DNA from 4 places in the Streptomyces sp. NPDC104307 genome. Region 1 is predicted to be linked to each of the others. Evidence: riboswitches for the same ligand, from Rfam matches in the RefSeq annotation. Region 1 holds a riboswitch; each other region holds the start of a gene.
What was found. A riboswitch is a leader RNA that binds a small molecule or an ion and turns the genes downstream of it on or off. The one in region 1 is predicted to bind S-adenosylmethionine.
Positions count from the first base shown of each region.

Region 2: it holds a riboswitch for S-adenosylmethionine, as region 1 does, so the genes downstream of both, ACZ601_RS01155 (glutathione S-transferase C-terminal domain-containing protein) here and ACZ601_RS11510 (aminotransferase class V-fold PLP-dependent enzyme) in region 1, are expected to answer to the same signal.
Region 3: it holds a riboswitch for S-adenosylmethionine, as region 1 does, so the genes downstream of both, ACZ601_RS03745 (hypothetical protein) here and ACZ601_RS11510 (aminotransferase class V-fold PLP-dependent enzyme) in region 1, are expected to answer to the same signal.
Region 4: it holds a riboswitch for S-adenosylmethionine, as region 1 does, so the genes downstream of both, thrC (threonine synthase) here and ACZ601_RS11510 (aminotransferase class V-fold PLP-dependent enzyme) in region 1, are expected to answer to the same signal.

Region 1 is NZ_JBVJMU010000003.1:320,906-325,965, reverse strand. It holds gene ACZ601_RS11520 (rhomboid family intramembrane serine protease) at 51-788, shown strand; gene ACZ601_RS11515 (Lrp/AsnC family transcriptional regulator) at 785-1,066, shown strand; gene ACZ601_RS11510 (aminotransferase class V-fold PLP-dependent enzyme) at 1,129-2,505, opposite strand; SAM riboswitch class IV at 2,678-2,795, opposite strand; gene trpD (anthranilate phosphoribosyltransferase) at 2,879-3,943, opposite strand; gene qcrB (cytochrome bc1 complex cytochrome b subunit) at 4,071-5,060, opposite strand, start outside.
Region 2 is NZ_JBVJMU010000001.1:310,498-315,557, forward strand. It holds gene ACZ601_RS01150 (amino acid ABC transporter permease) at 1-973, opposite strand, end outside; SAM riboswitch class IV at 1,529-1,675, shown strand; gene ACZ601_RS01155 (glutathione S-transferase C-terminal domain-containing protein) at 1,946-2,782, shown strand; gene ACZ601_RS01160 (ATP-binding cassette domain-containing protein) at 2,767-5,060, opposite strand, start outside.
Region 3 is NZ_JBVJMU010000001.1:901,797-906,856, forward strand. It holds gene ACZ601_RS03735 (cytochrome P450 family protein) at 1-790, opposite strand, end outside; gene ACZ601_RS03740 (cytochrome P450) at 787-2,082, opposite strand; gene ACZ601_RS03745 (hypothetical protein) at 2,285-2,677, opposite strand; SAM riboswitch class IV at 2,727-2,836, opposite strand; gene ACZ601_RS03750 (phosphocholine-specific phospholipase C) at 2,999-5,060, opposite strand, start outside.
Region 4 is NZ_JBVJMU010000015.1:190,476-195,535, forward strand. It holds gene otsB (trehalose-phosphatase) at 1-855, shown strand, start outside; gene ACZ601_RS30265 (alpha,alpha-trehalose-phosphate synthase (UDP-forming)) at 832-2,223, opposite strand; gene ACZ601_RS30270 (glucosyl-3-phosphoglycerate synthase) at 2,316-3,266, opposite strand; SAM riboswitch class I at 3,419-3,546, shown strand; gene thrC (threonine synthase) at 3,564-4,859, shown strand; gene ACZ601_RS30280 (MoaD/ThiS family protein) at 4,892-5,060, shown strand, end outside.

The DNA.
Region 1 (5,060 bases):
CACGGCGAGGCGCTCTGTCCCGTTCCCTCCGCTTGCGTCATGCTCTGTTCATGATCGATCGGCGGGCTGCGGCGGGCAGACTTCTGCGGGCGGCCACCTCGGGCGGGCCGCCGGTCACCTACGCCCTCATCGCCCTGTGCTGCGTGGTCTTCGCGATCAGCCCGCTCTCCGGGCTCGCCCCGGTGTACGGCAGCGCGGACGCGCTGCTGTCGGCCCAGGCCGGGTACTTCGAGCGCTGGGGCGTGATCCCGAGCGAGCTGTGGGACGGCTCCGCACACGCCCTGATCACCCCGTTCACCGCGCTCTTCGTGCACGGCAGCTGGCTGCACCTGCTCGGGAACATACTGTTCCTTTACGTGTTCGGGGCCATGGCGGAGGAGCGCATGGGCCACACCGAGTTCGCGTTCTTCTACCTCGGCTGCGGCTACCTCGCGCTGCTCGCCTACGCGGCGGCGCACGCCGCCTCGGACCAGACACTCGTCGGCGCCTCCGGGGCGATCTCGGCGGTACTGGGCGCCTTCCTCTACCTCTTCCCCCGGGCCAGGGTCACCAGCGTGTTCCCCTTCCTCCTCTTCCTCCCGCTGCGCTTCCCCGCCTGGATCGTGCTGATCTTCTGGTTCATGCTCCAGTGGCTGGCCGCGGAGGGCGCGGGCAGCGGCCCCGGCGTGGCCTATCTCGCCCATGTGGTCGGCTTCGCCGTCGGGTTCCTCTACGCGTGGGGGCGCTACGGGCGTGGGGCTAGAGTGAAGTCTCCAGCCACGGCCACCGAGGGAGAAAGCCAGCCGTGATCACCGCGATCGTGCTCATCAAAACCAGCGTGGACCGGATCCCCGAGATCGCCGAGGCCGTCGCGGCACTGGACAGCGTCAGCGAGGTCTTCTCGGTCACCGGTACCTACGACCTGATCGCCATGGTCCGGGTGGCCAAGCACGACGATCTCGCCGACGTCATCCCCGGCCGGATCAGCAAGATCCCCGGCGTCGAGGCGACCGACACCCATGTGGCGTTCCGTACGTACTCGCAGCACGACCTGGAGGCGGCCTTCGCCATCGGCCTGGACGGCTGACTACGCAAACGCGTTCGGCCGGGTACGGAAGACATTCCGTACCCGGCCGAACGCGTTGGGGCTCAGTGCTGGGCGGTGCCCCGGTCCGGGACGCAGCGGCCGTCCTCGGTGCGGTACTTCCACTGGGCGCCCTCGCTCACCAGCTCCTTGACCGCCCGCACGAAGCGCTCGATGTGCTCGTCCGGCGTACCGGCACCGAAGCTGACCCGGATCGCGTTGAGCGACTTCTCGCCCGGCTCCGCCTCCGGCGCGCCGCACTCGCCGACGTCCTGCGGGTCGCTGCCGAGCAGGGTGCGCACCAGCGGGTGGGCGCAGAACAGTCCGTCGCGCACCCCGATGCCGTACTCGGCGGAGAGCGCGGCGGCGAAGTGCGAGCTGTTCCAGCCCTCCACCACGAACGAGATGACGCCGACACGCGGGGCGTCGTCACCGAAGAGCGAGAGCACCTTGACCTCGGGGACCTCCGCCAGCCCGGCCCGGACCTCGGAGACGAGCTGCTGCTCGCGGGCGACCAGGCTGTCGAACCCGGCCTCGGTGAGCGCCTTGCAGGCGGCGGCGATGGAGTAGACGCCGATGACGTTGGGCGAGCCGGCCTCGTGGCGGGCGGCGGTGGTGTGCCACTCGACGTCCACCCCGCCGTCGGTGCGCCGGGCGACCTTGCGGGAGGCGCCGCCGCCGGCCAGGTAGGGCTCGGCGTCGCGCAGCCAGTCGGAGCGGCCGGCCAGCACGCCGGAGCCGAAGGGCGCGTACAGCTTGTGGCCGGAGAAGGCGACCCAGTCGACGTCCAGTTCGCTGATGTCGACGGGGTGGTGCGGGGCGAGCTGGGCGGCGTCGAGCACGATGCGGGCGCCGTGGGCGTGCGCGGCGGCGGCGAGCTCCTTGACCGGCCACAGCTCGCCGGTGACGTTGGAGGCGCCGGTGACGCAGACCAGCGCGGGACCGTAGGGATCGCGGTCCGCGAGGGCGCGTTCCAGGGTGGCGACGGCCTGGGCGGGGGTGCGCGGGGCGTTCAGGTAGGTCACCCGGGCATCGCGCCAGGGCAGCAGGGACGCGTGGTGCTCGGTCTCGAAGACGAACACCTGGCAGTCGGCGGGCACCGCGGCGGCCAGCAGGTTGAGCGAGTCGGTGGTGGACCGAGTGAAGATCACCTGGTCTCCCTCACGGCAGCCGAGGAACTCCGCGACGGTCACCCGGCTGGACTCGAAGAGGTCCGTGGAGAGCTGCGAGAGGTAGCCCGCACCGCGGTGGACGCTGCCGTAGTACGGCGCGTACGCGGCGACGTCGTCCCACACCCGCTGGAGAGCCGGGGCGCTGGCGGCGTAGTCGAGCGCGGCGTACGTGACCTCACCGCCGGTCACCAGCGGAACCGTCACATCCTTGCCCAGAACGGGCAGCGGGGCACAAATGGACTGGTCGGCGGCAGCGGTGAAGACAGACATGACGAACTCCCGTAACAGGCAGGCGAAATCCGCGTGCCTGCGGATACGCGGCAGCACGGAGGAAGAGGAAAGGGTGTGCGGAGGAGGGCCGAAAAGCCCTATCGCATTCGCTTGCTCACAGAGGCTCCCTGAGGACCAGGACCCCACGGGTGGACATCTCACGATGTCGAGGGGTCCGCGCTTGCCGCAGACCTCGCTGCCTACGGCCTGGTCTTCACCCGGGGCACCCCGCCACGGACGGAGGGTTGCCGGACAGCGGGCCGGGGCCGTAGTCGCTGTCACTCATGACCTGCCCAGCATCTTGCCATACGCGCGGGAACGCGCAAGGCGCGGTCCATGATCTGGACCGCGCCCCGCTTCGCTGCCCGGTGCCTCAGGCGTTGCTGGCCTTGACCCATCTCTCCAGCGCGCGCCCGGCGGACCCGGAGTCGATGGACTCGGCGGCCTTCGCCATACCGGCGGTGAGCTGCTCCTCAAGGGTGCCCTCCGCCGGGTCCAGCGCGACCAGCGCCGCCGCCGCGTTGAGCAGCACGGCGTCCCGTACGGGCCCCGTCTCACCGGCCAGCAGCCGGCGGGCCACCTCGGCGTTGTACGAGGCGTCCGCGCCGCGCAGCGCCTCGACCGGCACCAGGTCCAGGCCGACGTCGCGCGGGTCGAAGGCCTGCTCGCGCACGACGCCGTCGCGGGCCGTCCAGACCCGGGAGGTCGCGGTGGTGGTCAGCTCGTCCAGGCCGTCGTCGCCGCGGAAGACCAGCGCGGAGTTGCCGCGCTCCGCGAGGACGCCCGCGACGATGGGCGCCATCCGCAGGTCGGCGACGCCGATGGCCTGGGAGCGCACCTGGGCCGGGTTGGTGAGCGGGCCCAGGATGTTGAAGGTGGTCGGCGCGCCGAGCTCCGCCCGCGCCTTCGCCGCGTACCGCAGGGCGGGGTGGAACTTCACCGCGAAGCAGAAGGTGATGCCCGCCTCCTCCGCCACCTCGACGACGCGCTGCGGGGGCAGATCCAGGTTGACCCCGAGCTTGCCCAGTACGTCGGAGGAGCCGCTGGCCGAGGAGGAGGCGCGGTTGCCGTGCTTGACGACCTTGGCGCCCGCCCCGGCCAGGACGATCGCGGACATGGTGGAGATGTTGACCGTCTTGGCCATGTCGCCGCCGGTGCCGACGATGTCGACCGTGCGGCCGGGCACGTGGATCGTGGTGGCGTGCCCGTACATCGCACGGACCAGACCTGTGACCTCCCTGACGGTCTCGCCCTTGGCACGCAGGGCCACCGCGAAGCCGGCGATCTGCACGTCGGTCGCCTCGCCGCTCATGATGCGGTCCATCGCCCACGCGGTGTCGTCCGCGCTCAGGTCCTCGCCGCGCATCAGCGGGGTCAGCACGCCGGGCCAGGTACGAGCCGCCACGCTGTCGCCGCCGACCGGGGTCACAACGTTCATGGTCCGCTCCTGGGGTCCACAGCCGATAAAGGGGATGCGTCCACCCTATCGAGCGCCGAGGACAGCGAAGAGCCCCGTCCATCGTATGGATGGGCGGGGCTCCTGCTGTGGCGATCAGTTCAGGTGATCAGTGGTGGCCGTGGCCCTCGGTGATCTCCTTGTACTCCTCGGGGGACGCCTTGGCGATCTGGCTGTTCTCGCCGTAGAAGCTCTTGCTGAGCTTGGCCCGCGTCTTCTCGATGGGCGACACCTTGCGCTTGACGCCGTTCTCGTCGACCAGCGGGCCGAGTTCGACCGGCGCGTACTGCTCGTGCGCGGTGAGGGTGTGCAGCTGACCCGGCGACAGCGGCTCGTGGACCTCGACGAACTCACCGTGCGGCAGGCGCTTGATGAGCCCGGACTCGCGCCCGTGCAGCACCTTCTCCTTGTCCCGGCGCTGGAGGCCGAGGCAGATCCGCTTGGTGGCGATGAACGCGAGGACCGGTCCGACGAAGAAGAAGATCCGGACGAACCACGAGATGGAGTTCAGCGACAGGTGGAAGTGCGTCGCCCAGAGGTCGTTACCGCCGCCCACCAGGCCGATGAAGTACACCGTGATCCACGCGACGCCGAAGGCCGTACGGGTCGGGGCGTTGCGCGGGCGGTCCAGGATGTGGTGCTCGCGCTTGTCCCCGGTGACCCAGGACTCGATGAACGGGTACATCGCGATCGCGCCGAGGATGAGCCCGAAGAGCACCAGTGGGATGAGCACGCCCAGGACGAGCGTATGACCCCAGAGGTTGATCTCCCAGCCGGGCATCACTCGGACCAGACCCTCGGCGAAGCCCATGTACCAGTCGGGCTGGGCGCCGGTGGACACCTGGTCCGGGCGGTACGGGCCGATGGCCCAGATCGGGTTGATCGAGGCGATGCCCGCGATGACGGCGATGACACCGAAGACCAGGAAGAAGAAGCCTCCGGCCTTCGCCATGTACACCGGCAGCAGGGGCATGCCGACGACGTTCTTGTTGGTCTTGCCGGGACCCGCGAACTGCGTGTGCTTGTGGTAGAAGACCAGGATGAGGTGGCCCACCAGAAGCCCGAGCATGATGCCCGGCAGCAGCAGGATGTGCACCGA
Region 2 (5,060 bases), on a different contig from region 1:
GCAGATCACCCAGTCCGGTCCGCAGCCTCTGCAGCGGCGTGGGCGGCAGGGTGCGCAGCGCGCCCCGCGAGTAGTACCGCTCGACGTAGAACTGGATGACGGACACCACGCTGGTGAGGATCAGGTACCAGGCGGTGGCGACCAGCAGCAGCGGCACGATGTCGCCGGGGTAGGTGCTGCCCATGCTCTGTACGGAGCCGAACAGATCGAGCAGCGAGACGTAGAAGACCAGTGAGGTGCCCTTGATCAGGCCGATCAGCTGGTTGACGTAGTTCGGGGTGATCGAGCGCAGGGCCTGCGGGAAGACGATCTTCGCGAACCGGTACCGCTTCGGGAGGCCGAGGGCGGCTGCCGCCTCGTGCTGGCCCTGGTCGACGGAGAGGATGCCGCCGCGCACCACTTCGGAGGCGTACGCCGCCTCGTTCAGGCTGAGACCGATGACGGCGACGGCCATGTCGGTGGCCAGGCGTGATTCGTCGAAGCTGAAGAACGCCGGGCCGAACGGCACTCCCACGCTCAGCGTCCGGTAGAGCGCGCTGAAGTTGTAGAGGAACAGCAGGATCACGATCAGCGGGACCGACCGGAACAGCCAGGTGTAGACCCAGCTGACCGCGCGCAGCACAGGGCTCGGGGAGAGCCGGGCCAGGGCCAGCAGCACGCCGCCGAGCAGCCCCAGAACGGCGCTGAACAGGGCGACTTCGAGCGTGACGAGCAGGCCGTCGAGGATGGTGGGCCGCAGGAACCAGTACCGGAACCGGTCCCACTGGTAGAAGGGATTGGCCACCAGGCCGTGGACGATCTGGGCGACCAGTACCAGCACGACGACGGTGACGATCCAGCGGCCGGGCCGCAGGAGTGGGCGGACCCGCTGCGGGACCGGCGGCTTCGGCACGACGGGTGGCCCGGGGCGGGGGGCCGCCTCGGCGGGCGGCGCTGACCCTGGGGACACAGCTACGCCGGGGGATTCACTCACGGAGGGCTCCAGCGGATGCGGACGGCCCGGACCACGGACGGCAGCGCCTCACCACGCCGGTCGTCGGGAACGACGCGGCGGGGCGCGGGCAGCACGGCGCGGAGCAGGGGGCCGGGCGGGGAGGGGACGCACCGCGGCAGCGGTGGACGTCAGGGAGTCAGAGGGCCGTCAGCCTTGACGAAGAGCGCGACAAGCGGCGGTACACAGCGCGCTGTTGACACGCTGGAGGTCGACGGAGCGGTCCGCGCAGAGCAGGACGCGGCCTCGGGACCGCCAGGCAGCCATCCCCTCAGCTGCGTGCATCGCTCTCACCGTCACCGATCCGCCCCGCGGGGCCTCGCGCCTGCCGGACACCGTCCGGTCCTCAACTGCGGCACCCCGCGGTGTGCTGGGGCGCCGGCCGGCGGGCCGGGGCGTATCGCCGCTACCCGGAGCCGTTCCGCGCCGCAAGTTATGCATGGGCCGACAGGAATGTCAACGCGGGTGACCAACAGGCGAGATGGCCCCTGTGGCCTCCTTGACGGCGTCACCCGGCGCACCGAAACTGACGTGGACGGTCACGATTGTCAGCGCCCCCGTGCGGGATCCGTCCTGCTCACGGGGTTCATCGGCCCCGGCCCGCTGGCAGGCAACCCTTCCACCGCGACGGGGTGCCCCGGGTGACGACCGGGTCCCGCCGGTGTGGCGGGGCAAGCGTGGCCCCGCGTCTCGCGGGCCCCGGAGTCGGGACGGGTGGGTTTTGTCCAGGAACGGCTTGACGAGGCGCCTGCACATCGATCTGCTGCGTGTCTCCAGCGCCTACTAGCCCGGAATACCGCACGCGCACGGGTCCGTTGTCGCGTATGACGCGCCCACGTCCGCGCTGTCGTGATTCGGACCGGTGCGCGAGCGCAGCCGTTCCACATCCGGCCGCTGGTGCCCACAAGGCGACGGTGGCTTCCTCGTTCCCACAGGGATCTCCACAGGAGAGTCATGCCCGAGACAGCTTCGCGCAGTTCCAGCACAGGCAACTCCCTCACGTGCGGCTCGATCTCATCCGGCCCGAGTCCGTGCGCCACGCACCCCCGTCCCACCATCGCCGTGCCGCCCTCCCGTATCCACAGCCGTATCGGGGTCGGTCTGGCCGGAGGCTTCTATCCCGCTCCGCACCGCTACGAGCTTTTCCTGTCGGCGAGTTGTCCGCGCTCGCTGCGTATCTCGATCACCCTCGGCCTGCTCGGTCTCCGGGACTCGGTCGCCACCACGTTCCTGGGGCACCCGGCCGGGACACCCGAGGCGTACGCCTCGCTGCGCGGCGCGTACGAGGCCACGCTGCACCATTACGACGGGCCGCTGACGGCGCCCGCGCTGTGCGACCGGTGGAGCGGGCGCATCGTCAGCAACCACACGCCCGACATACTCCGCGATCTCGCGGGCCTGCTCTCCGGCCATGACGAGGCCCGCCCCTCTGCGCTGCGTCCTCCGGAGCTCGCCGACGGCATCGAGGCCCTGCGCGAGCTGCTGGACCGGGACGTCACCCCGCACGCGGGGTCCTCCGAGCGGTCGGCGGCCCTGGACCTGCTGGACCGGTCCCTCGACCGGCGGCCCTACGCGCTGGGCGAGGAGCTGACCGCCGGGGATGTGGACCTGTGGGTGGCGCTCGTGCGTCTCGGCCCGGTCGGCGCCCTCGGCGACCGCCCCCGGCTCAAGGAGTACGTACGCCGCCTCTGCGGCCACCCCGCCTTCCCCGGGACACCGCAGATGCCGGGGGCTCCGGACGGGCCGGGCGGGGTGGCCGCCGTTGACTCACTGCCTCAGGCTCCCACGTAGGCCGCGAGGTGCTCGCCGGTGAGGGTGGAGCGGTCCGCGACGAGGTCGTCGGGGGTGCCCTCGAAGACGAGCCTGCCGCCGTCATGACCGGCGCCGGGACCCAGGTCGATGATCCAGTCGGCGTGCGCCATGACCGCCTGGTGGTGCTCGATCACGATGACGGACTTCCCGGAGTCGACCAGCCGGTCGAGCAGGCCGAGCAGCTGCTCGACGTCTGCGAGGTGCAGGCCGGTGGTCGGCTCGTCGAGGACGTAGATCCCGCCCTTCTCGCCCATGTGCGTGGCCAGCTTGAGCCGTTGCCGCTCACCGCCGGACAGGGTGGTGAGCGGCTGGCCCAGGCTGAGGTAGCCGAGTCCGACGTCGGCCAGCCTGCCGAGGACGCGGTGGGCGGCCGGGGTGTGTGCCTCGCCGCTGCCGAAGAACTCCTCGGCCTCGGTCACCGACATCGCCAGCACTTCGCTGATGTCGCGGCCGCCGAGGCGGTATTCGAGCACAGAGGCCAGGAACCGCTTCCCCTCGCACTCCTCGCAGACGGTGGCGACGCCCGCCATCATCGCGAGGTCGGTGTAGACGACCCCGACGCCGTTGCAGCCGGGGCAGGCGCCCTCGGAGTTGGCGCTGAACAGGGCCGGTTTCACGTCGTTGGCCTTGGCGAACGCCTTGCGGATCGGGTCGAGCAGTCCGGTGTACGTCGCGGGGTTGCTCCGTCGCGAGCCGCGGATCGCGCCCTGGTCGATCGACACCACCCCGTCCAGTCCCGAGACCGAGCCGTGGATCAGTGAGCTCTTGCCGGAGCCGGCGACGCCGGTGACCACGGCGAGGACGCCGAGCGGGATGTCGACGTCGACGCCGCGCAGGTTGTTCGCGTCCGCGCCCCGGACCTCCAGCGCGCCGGTGGGCCCCCGCCGGGTGTCCTTGAGGGTGGCCCGGTCGTCGAAGTGACGGCCCGTGACGGTGTCCCCGGCCCGCAGTCCCTCGACGCTGCCCTCGAAGCAGACGGTTCCGCCCGCCGTGCCGGCGCCGGGGCCGAGGTCGACGACATGGTCCGCGATCGTCTCCGGCTTGTGCTCCACGACGAGCACCGTGTTGCCCTTGTCGCGCAGCCGCAGCAGCAGCCTGTTCATCCGCTGGATGTCGTGGGGGTGCAGGCCGGCGGTGGGCTCGTCGAAGACATAGGTGACGTCGGTGAGGGAGGAGCCGAGGTGGCGGATCATCTTGACGCGCTGCGCCTCGCCGCCCGACAGGGTGCCCGTCGGCCGGTCGAGCGCGAGGTAGCCGAGGCCGATCTCCACGAACGAGTCGAGGGTCTGCCGCAACGCGGTGAGCAGCGGTGCGACGGAGGGCTCGTCGATTTCGCCGACCCAGGCGGCCAGGTCGCTGGTCTGCATCGCGCAGGCGTCGGCGATGTTGATCCGCTTGATCTTCGAGGACCTGGCGCCCTCGCTGAGCCGGGTGCCGTCGCACTCGGGGCAGGTGGTGAAGGTGACCGCGCGCTCCACGAACGCGCGGATGTGGGGTTGCAGCGCTTCCTTGTCCTTGGACAGGAACGACTTCTGGATCTTGGGGATCAGTCCCTCGTAGGTGAGGTTGACCCCCTCGACCTTGACCTTGACCGGCTCCCGGTAGAGGAAGTCGTGCATCTCCTTCTTGGTGAACTTACGGATCGGCTTGTGGGGGTCGAGCAGGCCCGATTCGGCGTAGACCCGGACGGTCCAGAAGCTGTCGGACTTCCAGCCGGGGATGGTGAAGGCGCCATCGGCGAGCGATTTGGAGTCGTCGTAGAGCTGGGTGAGGTCGATGTCGGAGACGGTGCCCCGGCCCTCGCAGCGCGTACACATGCCGCCGGTGCGGTTGAAGGTCGCCTTCACCGCCTTCTTCGCACCGCGCTCGACGGTGATGGCCCCGCTCGCCCGGACCGAGGGGACGTTGAAGGCGTACGCGCCGGGCGGACCGATGTGCGGCTTCCCGAGGCGGCTGAAGAGGATCCGCAGCATCGCGTTGGCGTCGGTGGCCGTGCCGACCGTGGAACGCGGATCGGCGCCCAGTTTCTGCTGGTCGACGATGATCGCGGTGGTCAGTCCGTCCAGGACGTCGACCTCGGGCCGCGCCTGCGTCGGCATGAAGCCCTGGACGAAGGCGCTGTACGTCTCGTTGATCAGCCGCTGCGACTCCGCGGCGATCGTGTTGAACACCAGCGAGGTCTTGCCCGAGCCGGAGACCCCGGTGAAGACCGTGAGCCGCCGCTTCGGGATCTCGATGCTGACGTCCTTGAGGTTGT
Region 3 (5,060 bases), on a different contig from region 1:
TGAGAATGAGCCCGATGGTGGTCTCGTGGCCGGCCGCGACCATCGCCTTGAGGTTGCCCACCACCTCTTCCTCCGTGAGCGGCTCGCCGCCCTCGTCGGCGAGGATGAGCGCGGAGGTCAGGTCGTCGGTGGGCCGTGCGGCCTTCTCACGGACCAGCCCGGCGTAGAAGACGTCCAAATCGGCCAGCAGGGACAGCCGTTCGTCCTGCGGGGTGAGCATCGAGAAGAAGGCCTTGTACTGTCTGGTCAGCATGGCGTTCTCGGCGGGGTCCACGCCCATGAGCATGCCGACGACCCGCATCGGCAGCGGCTGCGCGAACACCGATTTGAGGTCGACGACGGCCCCGTCCCTGCCACCGTCCGCGAGTGCGTCCAGCAGTTCCCCGGTGAACTTCTCGATGTCGGGCCTGACGGCCTCCAGCCGCCGTGGGGTGAGCGCCTGGGAGGTCTTGGTGCGCAGCCGTCGGTGCTCGGCGCCGTCCACCGTGAACATGGACCGCCCGGCGTCGATCATGCCGATGAGCGGCCACGCGTGCGTCACCTCGCCGCTCTGCCACAGCCCCCAGGCGTCGAGATCCTTCACCAGCCTCGGATCGACCAGGAGTTGACGGGCGTCGGCGTGCCGGGTGATCGTCCAGGCGGGTACGCCGAGCAGCTCGATCCTGGCGAGCCGGCCGGCCTCACGCAGCCTCGCGGTCTCACCGTCCAGGTCCTGGACCATGGGGTCGATGACGACGGTCCCGGCGCCGTCCGGGACGGCAGCGTGCGCGGCGGCGTGAGGGCAGTTCACGAGAGGTCTCCTGTCGTACGAACGGGGGTGAACCGAACGGGCAGCGCGGTGGTACCGCGCAGGAACGCGGAGGGCCGTCGCACCAGGTCCGCGACGGGGACCCGGAGCTCCAGGTCGGGCAGGCGGTCGAGCAGCACCTCGATGCCGGTGCGCGCGATGGTCTCCGCGATCTCCTGGGCGGGGAAGGGGCACCGGTACTCGCCGTGGCTGAAGGCGAGATGCGCGCCGTTGCCGCCCTGGGCGGCAAAACCGCCGCCGGTCAGGCTCTGCCGGATCAGCGGATCGGTGTTGGCGGCGCCGAGCCCGAGCAGCAGCATGTCCCCCGCCCTGATCGGCCGTCCGCCGAGCCGGGTGTCGCGGGCGGCCCAGCGTCCGGCGAGGATCTGCGTCGGCGCGTCCTCCCAGAGCACCTCGTTCATGGCCTCGCCGACGCTGCGCCGGCCGCCCGCCATCGACTGGGCGAACTCGTCCTCCGTGAGCATCAGCCGCAGCGAGTTGCTGATCCAGTCGGCGGTGGTGAGGTGCCCGGCGGCGGTGATGGCCATCAGGTCGAGCATGTACTCCTCGTCGGTGAAGGCCTCGGGGAACGCGAGCATCCGGGAGGTCACGTCGTCGCCGGGGGCGGCACGCTTCGCGGCGACGAGTCGTGTCATGTGTTCCCCGAAACGCAGGTGGGCCTCCTGCGCGCCCGGACCGCCGTCGGCCAGGTCCTTGAGCACTTGGGCGATGGAGCCGCCCTCGTCGTCGGGGAATCCGACCAGCCTCGCGAGGACCAGGACCGGAAGGGGCTCGCAGAAGTCGGCGACGAGGTCGGCGGTGCCCCGGCTGCACACGGCGTCGATCAGCCGGTCGGCCAACTGCTCGCAGTGGCTGCGGATCTCGAACGGGTCGGCCCCTTCGAGGGCGGGTCCGACCATCCGCGCATGCCGCCGGTGCTCGTCGCCCGCGCTGAAGTAGATGGACGGCAGCGGCCGCCCGACCATGGGCAGCAGCGGCCAGTCCTGCGGGATGTGCTCCCACTGGTTCCAGAGGCCGACGTCGCGAGGGAACAGCTCACCGTCACTGGTGACCTGATGGAGTTCCCGGTAGCCGATGACCAGCCAGGCGGGGAACCCGCCCGGCAGCTCGACGGGGACGACCGGCCCGTGGTCCCGCCGCATGGCGCGGTAGACGGCTCGCGGCTCGGTCTGGAACGAGGGCCCGCCGAGGGGCACGGGGCCCGGCCCCGCGTGCGCGGGGCACTCCGGAGGAGGTGGGACGGGCTCGGGCTCTGCGGAGGAAGGGCGCGTCATCGTCCTGACTTCTGTGGCGGAAGCGTCACGCATCACGATCGTGCGGTCAACGCCCGCCCACTATAAGGATTTTATGTGACCCCACAGCGGTCAATGACGATCAAATGTGCACTCAACATGAAGCAACCGGTCGACATCTCACGACAATTGACGACCGAATCCAGGCACCACCTCCAGGCACCGACGCCGAACGGCGACGCGGCTACGAGCGCACGGAACCCGGGTCGCCGCACAGCTCCCCTGCCTCGAAGGCTACGTTGACGAGTCCGGCGACCCGGTCGGCACCGGTCACGAGCTTCAGCGCATGCCACCGGGAGAGCCAGTACACGCGTCCCCGGTGGCCGGCGAGGGTCTCCCGCAGCCCGTCCGGAGCATGCGTCCACACCTGCGGAAGGGCGCCCGCGTAGTCGAACGCGGCCCGCAGACCGACCCAGCCGTCGTCCCGGACATCGTCCGCGGTCAGCAGTATCTCGACGGCCTGACCGGGCTCCTGCCGGCACTTCTTGGCGTGGATCCAGTGCACTTGGTGGCCTGCGGCGTACCGCTCGCAGTCCTCGCTCCGCACGGAGCCGTGCTCGGGGAGATGACGCAGCATGGTGAGTCCCGCCTTCCGGGGATGATGGACCCCGAGCGCTCTGCACCGCGGTCCGCTGTTCCCCGCACCTCGCGCACGGGGCAGGTCGTCACCCGGAGCACCCGCAGCGGAGCGGGGTGCCGTCCAGCAAGCCGGGGCTGCGCACTGGAACTCATGACCCGGCAAAAACCCTAACGCACCGAGCGGGCGCGCCCCGACGCGCGGGACCGCCCGCCCGACGGACGGTCAGGGACGCACAGGAACGGGCCGGACCTGGCCCGTGCGCCCCCGCCTCTCTCCGATGGCGGTCCGGCTTGGATTCAGCCGCCCCGCGCCGCCCGGTCAGCCGGTGACCAGGCCCGGGTCGCTCGTTCCGGCCTCACCCGTCTCGACGTGTCCGGCGAACCGGCGGAGGAACGTGGCGTCCGCGTCCGAGACCACCTCGATGTCGTACCAGCGCTTGCTTCCGCGCAGGTCAACGGTGTGCCGCACGGTCGCGCCGGACCGCACCGCGAAGGTCTGCGCCCCGCCGCCGTAGGCGTCCGCGTTGCGCACGGTCAGCTGGACCGTCTCCGTACCGGCATGGGTGAGCGTCAGGTCGAGAGCTCCGTTCACCGGGTTATGACGCGCCGTCACCTCCGGCCCGGCCGCCTTGCCGGGGCCCCTGAAGGCCCGCAGGAACCCGTTCGGACCGTGCACCGTGAGGTCGGTCACGCCGCTGGAATAGGCCGTGTTCCAGCTGTCGGAGAGCGACTTGCCCGCCTCTGTGGTGTAGGTCCAGGGCCCGTCACCGCGGTTGGCGGACGTCACCAGGAACTGCGCTCCGGCCTCGTCCCCGCCACCGAAGGTGAGCTGGTACTTCCCGGCGCCCGGGTCCGCCGCCCCGTCCACGAGCGGCGCGTACCGCAGTGGCCGGGTGGGCCGCGTGCCGGACTCCTGCTTCGGCACGCTGCCGGAGACCGGCGGCACCGGAACGTAGTCGGGGTGCCGGTCCCCGTCCGGCGGCGCGTATCCGTCCGTGGAGGGCAGCCCGGCGGGCGCGGTCTCCGTCCGGCTGAAGTCGAAGGCCGAGGTGAGGTCGCCGCAGACGGCACGCCGCCAGGGCGAGATGTTGGGCTCGCGCACACCGAAGCGCGCTTCCATGAACCGGATGACGGAGGTGTGGTCGAAGACCTCCGAACACGCGAACCCGCCGGTGCTCCACGGGGACACGACCGTCATGGGCACGCGCTGCCCGAGCCCGTACGGCCCGGCCGCGTACCGGACGTCGCCGGGGAAGTGGTCGGCGGAGGTGTCCACGGTGGACAGTCCCTGCGCCGCGCCGGACGGCACGAACGGCGGCACGACGTGGTCGAAGAAGCCGTCGTTCTCGTCGTAGGTGATGAAGAGGGCGGTCCGGCCCCAGACCTCGGGGTCGGAGGTCAGCGCGTCCAGCACCTGCGAGATGTACCAGGCACCGTAGTTCGCGGGCCAGTTGGGGTGCTCGCTGTAGGCCTCGGGCGAGACGACCCAGGAGATCTTGGGGAGCGTACCGGCCCGGACATCGGCCTTCAGGTCGTCGAGGAGCCCGTCGCCGTTCTTGACGTCGGTCCCGGTGCGCGCCTTCTCGAAGAGGGGATCGCCGGGCTTGGCGTCACGGTAACTGTTGAAATAGAGAAGCGAGTTGTCTCCGTACGTCCCCCGGTAGGCGTCGTCGATCCACCCCCAGGAGCCGGCGGCGTCGAGCCCGTCACCGATGTCCTGGTAGACCTTCCACGACACCCCGGCCTCCTCCAGCCGCTCGGGGTAGGTCTTCCAGCCGTACCCCGCCTCGTCGTTGCCGAGCACGGGACCGCCGCCCGTGCCGTCGTTGCCGGTGTACCCGCTCCACAGGTAGTAGCGGTTCGGGTCGGTCGAGCCGAGGAACGAGCAGTGGTACGCGTCGCAGACGGTGAACGCGTCGGCGAGGGCGTAGTGGAACGGGATGTCCTCACGTGTCAGGTGGGCCATCGTCGTGGCGGTCTTGGCGGGCACCCACTGGTCGTACGCGCCCTTGTTCAGCGCCCGGTGCCCACCGGCCCAGTCGTGGTTCAGGTCCTGGAGGAACTGCAGCCCGAGGTCGTCGGCGGGCGGCCTGAACGGCAGCACCTCCTTGCCGGCCAGGTCCTTCTGGTGCCAGACCGGCTTTCCGCCGGGCAGCGTGACCGGACGCGGGTCACCGAAGCCGCGCACACCCTTCATCGTGCCGAAGTAGTGGTCGAAGGAACGGTTCTCCTGCATCAGTACGACGATGTGCTCGACGTCCTGGAGCGTGCCCGTACGACCCTTCGCGGGCAGTGAGGCGGCGCGGGCGATGCTGCTCGACAACGTACTGAAGGCAACCGTGCCTCCGGCGAGTTGCAGGAGGCGACGACGGTTGATATCT
Region 4 (5,060 bases), on a different contig from region 1:
GGCAGCCACCCGCACACCCCACCCCTGCCGACCCCGACGACCCCCGCCGGACGGGAGGGCCTCGCCGCTCTCCTCGGCCGGCCGGACCGCGCCGTCATCGCGCTCGATTTCGACGGCACCCTCGCGGACATCGTGCCGGACCCCGAACAGGCCCGCGCCCACCCCGGGACCGTCGAGGCGCTCGCCGCACTCGCTCCCCGGGTCGCGTCGATCGCCGTGATCACCGGCCGCCCGGCCGGCGTCGCGGTCCGCTACGGCGGCTTCGCCGGGGTCGCCGGACTGGACCACCTCGTCGTCCTCGGCCACTACGGCGCCGAACGCTGGGACGCCGTCTCCGGCACCGTCCACGCTCCCGCCCCGCACCCCGGCGTCGCCGCCGTGCGGGCCGAACTGCCCGGATTCCTCGACAGGTTCGACTCCTGGCACGGCACCTGGATAGAGGAGAAGGGGCAGGCGCTCGCCGTCCACACCCGCCGCGCCGAGGACCCGCAGGCCGCCTTCGAGGCGCTGCGCGGCCCCCTCGGCGAGCTGGCCGCCCGGCACGGCCTGATCGTCGAACCTGGCCGGATGGTCCTGGAGTTGCGGCCCGCCGGCATGGACAAGGGCGTCGCCCTCACGCGGTACGTGCGCGAGACGGGCGCCGAGTCCGTGCTGTACGCGGGCGACGACCTGGGCGACCTGGCCGCGTTCGCCGCCGTGGAGAAGCTCCGCACCGAGGGCCCCGACGGCACCCCCGGCCTGCTGGTGTGCAGCGGCGAGGCGGAGGTGCCGGAACTGGCCGCGCGCGCCGACCTGTTGCTGCCGGGCCCCGGAGCGGTCGTCGGTTTCCTGTCAGCCCTGGCGCAGCGCCTCTAGCTGGTCCAGGAACCACTGCTGCGGCGGCAGCGCGGTGGCCGCCTCCGCCAGCCGCTCCGTGCGCTCCGCGCGTTCACCGTCCGCCATCGTCAGCGCCTCGTGCAGGGCGTCGGCGGTGGCGGACACGTCGTACGGGTTCACCACGATCGCGTCGTTACCCAGCTCCTCGTACGCGCCCGCCTCCCGCGACAGCACCAGCGCGCAGCCGTGGTCGGAGACGACCGGGACCTCCTTGGCGACCAGGTTCATGCCGTCCCTGATCGGGTTGACGAGCGCCACGTCCGCCAGCCGGTACGCCGCCAGCGAGCGGGCGAAGTCGTCCTTGACGTGGAGCACGACCGGGGTCCAGTCCGCCGTGCCGTGCTTCGCGTTGATCTCGTCCGCGACGCGCCGCACCTCTGCCGTGTACTCCCGGTACACCGCGAGGTCCTGCCGCGAGGGGTAGGCGAACGCGACGTGGACGACCCGGCCGTGCCACTCGGGCCGTTCGTCGAGCAGCGCCCGGTAGGCGAGCATGCCCCGGACGATGTTCTTGGACAGCTCCGTGCGGTCCACCCGCACGATCGTCTTCCGGCCGTCGCCCACCTGTTCGCGCAGCGCCGCCATCCGCTCGTCCACGTCCGGCTCGTGCGCGCGCCGGAGCAGGAAGTCCGCGTCGGCGCCGAGCCCGTGCACGCCGATCCGGGTGCGGCCCGTGCCGCCCAGGATCTCCGTGCAGCAGCCGATGAAGGCGTCCGCCCAGCGGCGGGTCAGGAAGGCCGCCCGGTCGGCGCCGAGGACGCCGTGCAGCACCTGCTCCGCGATGTCGTCGGGCAGCATCCGGAAGTAGTCGACGGGCGCCCACGGGGTGTGCGAGAAGTGGCCGATGCGCAGGTCGGGGCGGAGCTCGCGGAGCATGCCGGGCACCAGCACCAGGTGGTAGTCCTGCACCAGGACCGCCGCGCCCTCGCCCGCCTCCTGGGCGAGCGCCTCGGCGAAGGCCCGGTTGTAGGCCTCGAAGGACGCCCACTGACGGCGGAACTCCGCGTCGAAGACGGGTTCCACGGGGGTCTGGTAGAGCAGGTGGTGGACGAACCAGAGCACCGAGTTCGCGATGCCGTTGTACGCGTCGGCGTGCACGTCCGCGTCGATGTCCAGCATCCGTACGCCCGGCTCTCCGACCCCGCGCCGCACCGCCTCGCGGTCGCCGTCACCGAGCGCGGCGCAGACCCACATCTTGTCGTCCACCGCGCTCAGCCCCGAGACGAGCCCGCCCCCGCCCCGTTTCGCGTCGAGCGAGCCGTCCTCGCCCACTGTGTACGAGACCGGGCCGCGGTTGGACGCGACGAGTACCTGGGCGGCGGGCTGGGGGGCGTGCTCGGAGACCATGCGCGGAATCTAGCCCGATCCCGAACGGTCCAAACGTGCGTGCGGGCCGCGGGGCCCTCTCGGAGGCTGTCGGGTGACCTCCGGCAGGCCTCTCAGGCGGCGCGGCGCGAGACGTACTCCTCGATCTCGCGCATCGGCGGCCGCTCCTCGGTGTCCACCGGGTAGGTGTGCGGCACGAAGCCGTGCTCGCCGCGCTCGAACTGGGTCAGCTCGGGGCGCACCAGATGGCCGCGGGAGAGCCGCAGCGACGCGGTCCGGTAGATGGCCGCCGCCATCCGGCCGAGCGCCCGGCCGTCCTGGTGGCGGTGTTTGCGGACGCCGACGTCGACCTGGGCCAGCGCGTCCAGGCCGACCGTGTGCAGGGCGTCGACGAGCAGCCCCAGCTCCACCCCGTAGCCGACCGGGAACGGCAGCTGTTCGAGCAGTGAGCGGCGTACGGCGTACTCGCCGCCCAGCGGCTGGACGAATCCGGCCAGCTGCGGCCAGTGCAGATTGAGCAGCGGCCGTGCCACCAGTTCGGTGACCCGCCCGCCCTGGCCCGCGGTGTCCCCGAGCGGACGGTCGTACATCGCCTTGACGAACTGCACGGAGGGGTCGGTCAGCAGCGGGCCGACGATGCCGGAGACGAAATCGGCCGAGAAGTCCTTCAGGTCCGCGTCGATGAAGCAGACGATGTCACCGCCGGTCACCAGCAGTGACCGCCACAGCACCTCGCCCTTGCCGGGGACGGCCGGCAGCCGGGGCAGGATCGCGTCCCGGTGGATCACCCGGGCGCCCGCCCGGCGGGCGACCTCCGCGGTGTCGTCGGTGGAGCCGGAGTCGATCACCACGAGTTCGTCGACCAGCCGGACCTTCTCCATGAGCTCGCGCCGGATCGTCCGGACGATGTCCCCGACCGTCGCCGCCTCGTTGAGCGCCGGCAGGACGACACTCACGCTCCCCCGGCGCGGGTCGCCGCTCCGGGCGGCCAGGAGCTGCTCCAGCGGGCGGTCGGCGCACGACCAGGAACGCCTGGTCAGCCAGCGTTCGACCTCTTCCAGCACGGTCGATACTCCCTGTATGTGATCCATCTCGCGGTTCGGACGACTATCTCAACAGTCCGGTGCTTCGGTTACAGTCTGAACAACGCAGATGGCCGTGGCATGCCGGGGTCCATCCGCCGATAAACGCCTGGATCGATGGTCCAGTGCCATAGCGCTCATCCAGAGGGACAGAGGGAACGGCCCGTTGAAGTCCCGGCAACCATCCTGCCGACCGCGAGGTCAGGTGGGGATCGGTGCCAATTCCGTCTTGTGGCGAAATGCGTCACAAGGAAGATGAGGAGAAAGGGCCTCGCCATCATGGCTGTTCAGACTGTTGCAGCAACCACCGAATCTTCCGTGGACCTCGGTCCCGCCGCGGCACTTTCCTGCCGCGAGTGCGGAGAACGATTCCCGCTCGGTCCCCTTTTCGCCTGTGCGACCTGTTTCGGTCCGCTCGAAGTGGCGTACGACCTGCCGACCGGTTCCCCGGACGAGCTGAAGAAGCGCATCGAGGCCGGCCCGGACAACATCTGGCGCTACGCGCCGCTGCTGCCGGTCCCCTCCGACGTCGCGGACAAGCCCAACATCAACCCCGGCTTCACCAAGCTGGTCAAGGCCGACAACCTCGCCCGTGAGCTGGGCGTCACCGGCGGCCTGTACGTCAAGGACGACTCCGGCAACCCGACGCACTCCTTCAAGGACCGCGTCGTCGCGATCGCCGTCGAGGCCGCCCGCGCCTTCGGTTTCACCACGCTCTCCTGCTCCTCGACGGGCAACCTCGCCGGTGCGGTGGGCGCCGCCGCGGCCCGCGCCGGTCTGCGCTCGTGCGTGTTCATCCCGCACGACCTGGAGCAGGGCAAGGTCGTCATGGCCGCGGTGTACGGCGGTGAGCTGGTCGGTATCGAGGGCAATTACGACGACGTCAACCGGTTCTGCTCGGAGCTCATCGGAGACCCGCTCGGGGAGGGCTGGGGCTTCGTCAACGTCAACCTCCGCCCGTACTACGGCGAGGGCTCCAAGACGCTGGCGTACGAGATCTGCGAGCAGCTCGGCTGGCGGCTGCCGGACCAGATCGTCATCCCGATCGCGTCCGGCTCGCAGCTGACGAAGATCGACAAGGGCCTCCAGGAGCTGATCAAGCTCGGGCTGGTCGAGGACAAGCCGTACAAGATCTTCGGCGCCCAGGCCGAGGGCTGCTCGCCGGTCTCCGCCGCCTTCAAGGCCGGTCACGACGTGGTCCGCCCGCAGAAGCCGAACACGATCGCCAAGTCCCTCGCCATCGGCAACCCGGCCGACGGCCCCTACGTCCTGGACATCGCCCGCCGTACGGGTGGCGCGGTGGACGACGTGAACGACGAGCAGGTCGTCGACGCGATCAAGCTCCTGGCGCGCACCGAGGGCATCTTCGCGGAGACCGCGGGCGGTGTGACGGTCGGCGTGACGAAGAAGCTCATCGAGGCCGGTCTGCTCGACCCGACGCTCACCACCGTCGTCCTGAACACCGGTGACGGCCTCAAGACGCTGGACGCGGTGGCCGACACCTCGCAGGCGACGGCGACGATCCGGCCGAGCCTGGACGCCTTCCGCGCCGCCGGTCTCGGCACCGCCGGCTGATCCCACCCAAGACTCCAGGAAGGGCACCCACCATGAGCGTCAAGGTCCGTATCCCCACCATCCTCCGCACCTACACGGGCGGCCAGGCCGAGGTCCCGGCAGAGGGCGCGAACCTCTCCCAGGTCATCGAGTCCCTGGAGAAGGACCACCCGGGCATCGCCGCCCGCGTCCTGGACGACCAGGGCAAGCTCCGCCGCTTCG